4 regions of the Pseudoalteromonas sp. MER144-MNA-CIBAN-0113 genome follow, and region 3 is predicted to be linked to each of the others. Evidence: predicted binding sites of a transcription regulator. Region 3 holds the regulator's gene; each other region holds the start of a gene.

Region 1 (2,200 bases), on a different contig from region 3:
AGCGTACTTCGATACGACGACCTTTTGCAGATGGAACCACTGGAATACGGATTGACGCAGAACGGTTACGAGCCGAGTATGCAAGCATTACCGGTGCTTCAAAACCAGGTACTAAACGTTTGTACGAGTTAGTTGACGCGTTAGCAAAAGCGTTGATCGCTTTAGCATGTTTGATAATACCGCCAATGTAGTAAAGTGCATCTTCAGAAAGTCCGCCGTATTTATCACCTGCGAATAAGTTTACGCCATCTTTTGCTAAAGACTGGTGACAGTGCATACCAGAACCGTTATCACCAACAACCGGCTTAGGCATAAACGTTGCCGTTTTACCGTAAAGGTGAGCCATGTTGTGGATAACATATTTCATTTCTTGGATTTCATCGGCTTTTAACACCATAGTGTTAAAGCGCGTTGCAATTTCGTTTTGACCGGCAGTCGCCACTTCGTGGTGATGCGCTTCAACAACTTGACCCATTTCTTCTAAAACTAGGCACGTTGCAGAACGCCAATCTTGGAAATCATCAACAGGTGCAACTGGGAAGTAACCGCCTTTAACACCTGGGCGATGGCCTGTGTTGCCATCTGCATATTCTTTATCTGAGTTCCAAGCTGCTTGCTTAGAATCAATTTTGTACATTGAACCTGACATGTCAGATTTGTATTTAACGTCGTCAAATACGAAAAACTCTGGTTCTGGGCCAAATAAAACGGTGTCAGCAATACCCGTAGAGCGCATGTACTCTTCAGCGCGCTTAGCAACTGAGCGAGGGTCGCGTTCGTAACCTTGTAATGTAGAAGGTTCAACCACGTCACAACGAACGATTAGTGTTGTTTCTTCTGTGAAAGGGTCAAGTTTAATTGAATCTGCATCTGGTAGTAACACCATGTCTGATTCGTTGATGCCTTTCCAGCCAGCAATTGAAGAACCGTCAAACATCTTTCCATCTTCAAAAAAGTCTTCATCAACTTGATGATGAGGAATAGAAACATGTTGCTCTTTACCTTTTGTGTCAGTAAAGCGTAAATCAATGAACTTAACGTCATTTTCTTTAATAAAATCTAAAACCGATTGTGACATGTGTCCTCCAACTATTGGGTTTTATTATTGCTGCTTAGATACGTTGAATACTTATAAGCTGATTTTGTGCCACTATTATAATTATTTGTTTTTTATGTAAAAAAATATAAATAAAATAAAGGTGATATAGATTAAGCACCATCTTAGTGCGTAATTTTTCCAAAATGGTGCAATATTTACAAAGCAATAATTGCTTGTAAATTAATCACCTTAGACTAGCACAAAGAAAATGCAAAATACGCAGTAAAGTTGCTTTAAATTAACCCAAAACCATCTTTTTATATAAATATCTAAAAATTAATTATCATAATTAATTATTTTAAAACAATGGGTTAATTATTTTATTGAGAAAGTTTGAAATTTTATTTTGGATAAACTTTCATCCATTCCATTTATAGGGGATAATATGCGCCCTTTTAAATCCTATGCTGGGACATCTCGTGAAAGCGCAGGTGAGAACGTATAGCCCCTGCAGGATCAATGAGATTCAATTTCTCTGAGTGAATATATGAGCATCGAAAAGTTAAGAAATATAGCAATTATCGCCCACGTTGACCACGGTAAAACAACACTGGTTGATAAACTACTTGAGCAATCAGGTACATTAGAAACACGCGGCGGTAATGAAGAGCGCGTGATGGATTCAAACGACATTGAAAAAGAACGTGGTATTACCATTTTAGCGAAAAACACCGCTATCTCATGGAATGATTACCATATCAATATCGTAGATACTCCTGGACACGCCGACTTCGGTGGTGAAGTTGAACGCGTACTTTCGATGGCTGACTCAGTATTACTACTTGTTGATGCTCAGGAAGGTCCAATGCCACAAACGCGTTTCGTAACGCAAAAGGCATTCGCGCAAGGCTTAAAGCCAATCGTTGTTATCAATAAAATTGATAAGCCAGGTGCTCGCCCTGATTGGGTTATGGATCAAATCTTTGATTTATTCGACAACCTAGGCGCAACTGATGAACAGTTAGACTTTAAAGTAATCTACGCATCAGCAATCAATGGTTGGGCTACATTAGATTTAGACGAAGCATCTGATAACATGGAACCTATGTTCAAGATGATCGTTGACGAAGTATCACCACCGGATGCAGATCCTGAAGGTGA
Region 2 (2,200 bases), on a different contig from region 3:
TTAACTTGAGGTTTTATGATGTTCTATATTCAATTAACAGGAAGAAAGTTATGAAATTAGAACACGTAAATTTAGTTGTTAGTGACATAAACGCCATGCTTAAGTTTTACCAAGCAGCGTTTCCCTATTGGTCAATTAGAAGTGAGGGCGAAGGAACCTGGTATGGTAAAGCAAGGCGCTGGGTACATTTTGGTGATAACGAGCAATATATTGCTATAAGCGATCACGGTGAAGGGAAAAACCGCGACCTATCAGGACATCAAATTGGTTTGGCACACTTTGCCTATGTAACCAATAACTTAAATGCAGTAATAGCGCGCCTAAAACATGCGGGCTTTGCAATAAGTAAAGAAGGTGCTGTAAATCCATTTAGAAAAAACATTTATTATATTGATCCCGCAGGGTTTGAAGTTGAGTTTGTAGAGTACATGAGTGATGTACCTAGTGAGCGAAATAACGACTTATAATATGAATGAAGCCAACTATTATGGTTTCATTCAATGTTCAGCATATTTAATAATGTTTACCATGTATGCCAAGTTGAGTTTTTAGATCATTTGCAAAGCTAATAAATTTTTCTTTAATAGTGCGCTTAACTTTAACTTCCACAGAGCCTAAAACAGTTTTTCCTTCAATGTGAATCGTTGGCCCTTGGCGCTTATTTAGTGACACTGTTTTATTTTCAAAACTGCCTAAAATACAAAACATTTTAGAAACTACATTAACGTGCTCTGGTACATATATTTCTTCGCTGCCAAAGTAACAATTAACGTGAATAGTGACATGTTGATGGGTAAAAATAGCATCCGTAAAATCAAGATTGATTGACCCCATGTAGTTTTCTATATAAATGTTTTGAGGAACTACCCATTGGCCGCTTCGTTCACTCGAACCAAGAATGCTTCTTAATGTAAGTGGCTCTTCATCAGTCTCATGCTGCGCGCTATAATTAGGTGCAAACTGAGAGTGCTTTTGCGCCTTATATTGTTGGTCAGTATTTAAGGTTAAATCTTCAACGAGATCCATAAGTGCTTTATTGTCACTCGCTGCCATGGCGTCGTCTAAGCGCCTTTCAAATGCTTCTACAGAAATAACACCATGGCTGTAGTTATAAATGAGCTGATCAATCACTTGCTCACGAACTTGCTCAATAGGGCGGTCTTCAATTTTAACAGACATTTAAATTATCCTTTTATGATTGCTGGTTATTTCAAAGCAAGCCTTATACCAAACATTAAATTGTTTAAATTCAGTGGTTTATAATTTTGGGTTTTTGACCCTTTATTATATTAACGACAGATTAACCAAATATACAATTATTTAGTTAGTTTCGCTATTCGAGAAACTTTTACGCAATAGTCTGTAAATGTTTACTTAGTAGGTTTAAGCCAATATCTACTATTTTAAATTAACCTATTGAAATTAAAGGTTATAAAATGTTGGCCCGATGCTCGCATTAGCTTAAGTGTCTTTAATCAAAAGGAGAACGATTATGAAAACATTTAATAAGTCTATGATTGCAGCCCTAGTATTAGGAACAACCGCAATGGGCGCTCAGGCAAGCAGTTGGGAAAACGAAAGCAAAGATGCTTGGATTGATGGGAAAGCAGAAACAGTACTGCTGATGAACACCAATCTAAATAACTTTGATATCAACACGGACGTAAAAAACGGCAAGGTAATGCTAACAGGTAAAGTAAACAGCGAAGTAGATAAAGAGCTTGCTGAAGAACTCGTGCTAAGCCTAGATGGTGTAACTGACGTTGAAAACAGTCTAACTGTGGTAAAAAACTCCGACATGAAGAAGCATGACTCTGAAATGATGGGTAACGACACTGAAAGTGATTTAACAGATGCTAAAATCACTACAGTGATCACAACACGTTACTTATTTGATTCTGAAGTAGGTGGTACAGACATTGATGTTGATACCGATAATGGTGTGGTAACTCTTAAAGGTACAGTTGAGTCTGATGCTGAAAAGCAATTAGCGATGGAAATTGCTAAAAACGCTGAAGATGTTCGCAAGGTAGTTGATGAATTAACTGTTATTGCAGAATAATACACTATACTAAAGCCCAGCCCTGCTGGGCTTTTTGCTTTGCTAACATTATAAGGATTAAATTATGGATATCATTAGAATTATTTTTTCTATTTTATTACCACCACTGGGTGTGTTTTTACAGGTAGGACTAGGGAT
Region 3 (2,200 bases):
AGTGTTAGTGTCGAGCAAGTTTCTCTTTGTGTTTAATTACTTGACGATCTAGCTTGTCAATGAGCGAGTCTATAGCGGCATACATATCTTGATGCTCAGTAGAGGCAAAAATCTCAGCGCCACTTACATGAACGGTTGCTTCAGCTTTTTGGTTTAGTTTTTCTACATCGAGAATAACGTGCACATTCGTTATGTGATCAGTGTGCCTCTGTAACTTCGAAAATTTACTATTTACGTAGTCTCTAAGCGAGTCGGTAATATCTACATGGCGACCAGTTAAATTCAGTTGCATAAACATTTTCCTCTTTGTTGTACGCCTTAAATCAAACTTTTACGTTGATTAGACGGGGGAATAGCTAGAGATTCGCGATATTTTGCTATAGTTCTCCTCGCTACTTTAATTCCTTGCTCTGCCAATATATCTGCAATTTTACTATCACTCAATGGTTTAGCTGAGTTTTCTGCAGCGATTAATTTTTTAATTAATGCACGTATTGCTGTTGATGAACATTCGCCACCATTTTCAGTACTTACATGGCTTGAAAAGAAATATTTAAGCTCAAAAATGCCACGTGGTGTATGCATGTATTTTTGCGTAGTAACACGCGATATAGTCGACTCATGCATTTCCACCATTTCAGCCACATCGTTAAGCACCATAGGCTTCATAGCCTCAGGACCGTGTTCAAAAAAGGCCTGTTGCTGTTGCACAATACAGTTGGTTACTTTAAGTAGCGTGTCATTTCTACTTTCTAAGCTTTTTATAAACCATTTAGCCTCTTGTAAGTGCGAGCGAATAAACTGGCTATCACCACTTGATTTAACCGTACGCGACATAGCTGCATATTGGCTATTTACTCTGATCTTAGGCATGCTATCTGGGTTTAATTCAACTACCCAACGACCTTTAACTTTCTTAACCGACACATCAGGAATAACGTATTCAGACTCTTCTCTAACAATAGTGTCTGCCGGTTTTGGGCTGAGCGTATGAATCAACGTCATGATTTCTTTAAGCTCATCTTCTTTAAGCTTTGTTTTTTTCATCAACGTGCGATAGTCACGTGCAGCAAGTAAATCAATATGATCGGTTAAGATCATTTTTGTTTCGTTTAAAAAAGGTGTGTCTTTATCAAATTGATTTAGCTGAATACACAAGCACTCTTGTAAACTACGCGCGGCTATTCCCACTGGATCAAATAGTTGAATACGCTTTAGTACCGCTTCTATTTCGTCAAGTTCAACTTCATCTTCGCCGTCGTTTTCTTGGTTAAAGCTTTCTAATATTTCTTCACAGCCAAGGGTTAGAATCCCTGAGTCGTCCACAGCTTCTACAATTGCAATAGCTATCGCTTCATCGGTAGGACTAAACGGCGTCAGTTGAAGTTGCCACATTAAATACTCATGCAGCGTTTCAGTCGAAGAGCCTTGATAAATAGATTCATCTTCTGGCATTGGGCCCGATGAAGAGGCAGGCGCAGCGCTCATATATTCATCCCAAGTAACATCCATAGCCATATCATCGCTAATGGTGTCTTTGGTCATTGCTTCGCCGCTATCTTGCTCATACTCGCTAGGTTTATCGTCAGCTGAGGCACTTAGCGTTAAGTCATCGTTATCGGCTTTTTGTTCGTTTTTACCTGCAGTGTCTTCGCTGTAATCGTGTTCTTCAACTTCAAGCAAGGGGTTGCTATCGAGCGCTTCTTGAATTTCTTGCTGGAGATCCAATGTACTGAGTTGCAATAAGCGAATTGCTTGTTGCAACTGTGGAGTCATTGTAAGTTGCTGGCCCATGCGCAGCTGTAATGATTGCCTCATTTATCTCTAACAATCCTTTTAAATTACGGTCTGTTGACCTTTACGGATTAAAATTTGTTCAAACTAGGGGCGGTTTAATTGCGGCGCGAGGTTTGTAACCTAGTGGGCTAAGTCAAAACCGAGCAAAGCTTCCGCGTCCTGCTCACGCTCCTTACCTACATCCATGTAGGCAACAAAGAGTAAATCGTCCCTAGGCAGAACCCGAAGGGCAGCGCCTGTTTGGCATTGATGCTGCGTTATCGCCTATTTATGGGGAATACCACACCACATAGGCTCTGCCTTGCCTAAATACCAAACAGACTGCTGCAAATTCAACCTTGAAAGGTCAACAGACCTAAGTATGATTAATCTTAGCAGATGCTTAGTGGAATAACACACATAT
Region 4 (2,200 bases), on a different contig from region 3:
TTTTTAGCTGTGGATGCATTGCCGTTTGCTGCGCTAAATACCCTTTAAATGAAAATTCGCGGCTGTTTTCACACGCGTGCAAATAACTAATCGCTTGATTTTTATCACCACTAAGTAGCGTTTGCAGCATCGCCATCATCGGGGTTTGGCCAACGCCTGCTGAAATAAGTACCACTGGAGTTGCCTCATTTTTTAAAATGAAATCTCCCGCTGGCGGGTATAACTCTACTCGTGCGCCTTGCTCTAGTGAGTGTAAATAATTAGACACCACGCCAGGCTTTGGTTGGCACTCTTTTTTAACGCTAATACGATAGTTTTTAGCATTGCTCTTTTGCGAAATAGAATACTGGCGGATCTCTTCATATTCTGCGCCCTCAGGCTTAACTTTAATGCCAATGTACTGTCCTGGCTTGTAGGTAATAACTGCTTTACCATCCACAGGTGTCAGCGTAAAACTAGTTACGAATTCAGATTCAATATGTTTATCAGTAATTTCAAACTGGCGCGTGCCTGCCCAGCCACCATGGTTGTTTTTACTGTGCGCATACAATGCCGCTTCTTCGGTAATACAAATATCAGCAAGTACACCGTAGGCTTCGCGCCACGCATATTCAACATCGGCAGTAAACTGCTCAGGAATAAGCTCTTTTAACGTACCGATTAAATGTGCGCCCACAATAGGATAATGCTCAGGTAAAATATTTAAGCTGGTATGCTTATGATTAATTCGCGCTAGCGCCTCTTTTAACACGGCTAAATTATCAATATTTTGCGCGTACGCAGCCAACGCATTAAATAATGCAAATTGCTGACGACCCGTTTCTTGATTAGTCATATTAAAAATATGTTTAAGCTCGGGATTATGACTAAACATGCGCTTGTAAAAATGATCGGTTACGACCGTACCTGCCTCTGCAAGCAATGGCACCGTGCTTTTAACTATTTGTATGGTTTTATCGGATAACATGTTTATTTCCTATGTAATAACTAACTGCTTGCATTTAGCATTACACAGAGTGTGCCAACCAATTAAACCTATAATATTCAAAAGGTTAAATTAACTCGCTTTACAAAATGGGTCTTTATGACCTACTATAAAACCTGTAAAAATACACTAAAAGGTCATTTTGACATGAACCAACAATTCAACCTGACGCAAGTTGCATTAGAACTTGCGCAAAGTACGTTACATGCTCACAGTTTTGAGCAACTTTTAGCCACGGTTGAACGTGTTATTCCCAGCGATGCCAGTGCATTATTAATTCGCCAAGGTGAGCAATTAAAACCCTTAGCCATTAAAGGGCTTATGCCCGATAGCCTAGGACGACGTTTTGATATTGCGGAGCATCCTCGCCTTAAAGCCATCTGCAGTAGTCGTTTGGCTCTGCAATTTGCACATGACTGTCCACTACCTGATCCATACGACGGGCTACTACTGGCTAAAACCGGTGATATTCCAGTGCATGCCTGCTTAGGGTTACCCCTTTATGATAAAAACGCACTACTTGGCATTCTGACCTTTGATAGCCTTAACGCCAATGCGTTTGACGGTATTACCACTGATACACTCAACACCTTACAAACCTTGTGCAGTGCGCACTTTAAAACAGCCCTAGAGCTTGCCCATTACAAACAACATGCGCAGCACTCTAGTGAATTAGTACAAGCGTTAAACCGTGAGGCGCTCAAACGTGATGGTGGTGAAATTATTGGCCAAAGCTCAGCAATACAAACGCTTAAAAATGAGATAAAACTGGTTGCGGCATCAAACTTTAGTGTCCTTATTTTAGGTGATACTGGGGTCGGCAAAGAGTTGGTGGCACGTAATATTCACTTACACTCCGCACGTAAAGATCAGCCATTAATTCATTTAAATTGTGCATCACTGCCTGAAAACCTCGCAGAAAGTGAATTTTTTGGCCATGCAAAAGGCGCTTTTACCGGCGCCCAAAATGCCCGCCAAGGTAAATTTCAGTTAGCCGATGGCGGCACCTTATTTTTAGATGAAATCGGCGAGCTGCCTCTGGCTATGCAAAGTAAATTATTACGCGTACTGCAAAGTGGCGAAGTACAAACCGTTGGCGAAGATGAACTTAAATATGTCGATGTTAGAGTGATTGCAGCAACCAATCGCGACCTAAAACACGAAGTAACACAAGGACGGTTTCGCGCCGATTTGTACCATCGATTAAGTGTTTAT

What was found. Region 3 encodes sigma-54, which starts transcription at its own class of promoters, with help from an activator protein. Its sites were predicted from a motif close to GTTGGCACGNNNNTNGNNT; they were not measured.
Region 1: a site for sigma-54 is predicted at 1,134-1,152, ahead of glnA (glutamate--ammonia ligase). Genes of this name have one in related genera too.
Region 2: a site for sigma-54 is predicted at 1,214-1,232, ahead of AAEY57_RS00750 (LiaF domain-containing protein). Genes of this name have one in related genera too.
Region 4: a site for sigma-54 is predicted at 1,008-1,026, ahead of hmpA (NO-inducible flavohemoprotein). Genes of this name have one in related genera too.

What each region holds. Positions count from the first base shown of each region.
Region 1 covers NZ_JBEOOG010000006.1:54,699-56,898, forward strand. The annotation lists gene glnA (glutamate--ammonia ligase) at 1-1,078, opposite strand, end outside; gene typA (translational GTPase TypA) at 1,587-2,200, shown strand, end outside.
Region 2 covers NZ_JBEOOG010000002.1:9,014-11,213, forward strand. The annotation lists gene AAEY57_RS00745 (VOC family protein) at 51-467, shown strand; gene AAEY57_RS00750 (LiaF domain-containing protein) at 514-1,179, opposite strand; gene AAEY57_RS00755 (BON domain-containing protein) at 1,493-2,062, shown strand; gene AAEY57_RS00760 (YqaE/Pmp3 family membrane protein) at 2,127-2,200, shown strand, end outside.
Region 3 covers NZ_JBEOOG010000037.1:19,865-22,064, reverse strand. The annotation lists gene hpf (ribosome hibernation promoting factor) at 5-292, opposite strand; gene AAEY57_RS11135 (RNA polymerase factor sigma-54) at 319-1,818, opposite strand; gene lptB (LPS export ABC transporter ATP-binding protein) at 2,200-2,200, opposite strand, start outside.
Region 4 covers NZ_JBEOOG010000021.1:28,900-31,099, forward strand. The annotation lists gene hmpA (NO-inducible flavohemoprotein) at 1-967, opposite strand, end outside; gene norR (nitric oxide reductase transcriptional regulator NorR) at 1,133-2,200, shown strand, end outside.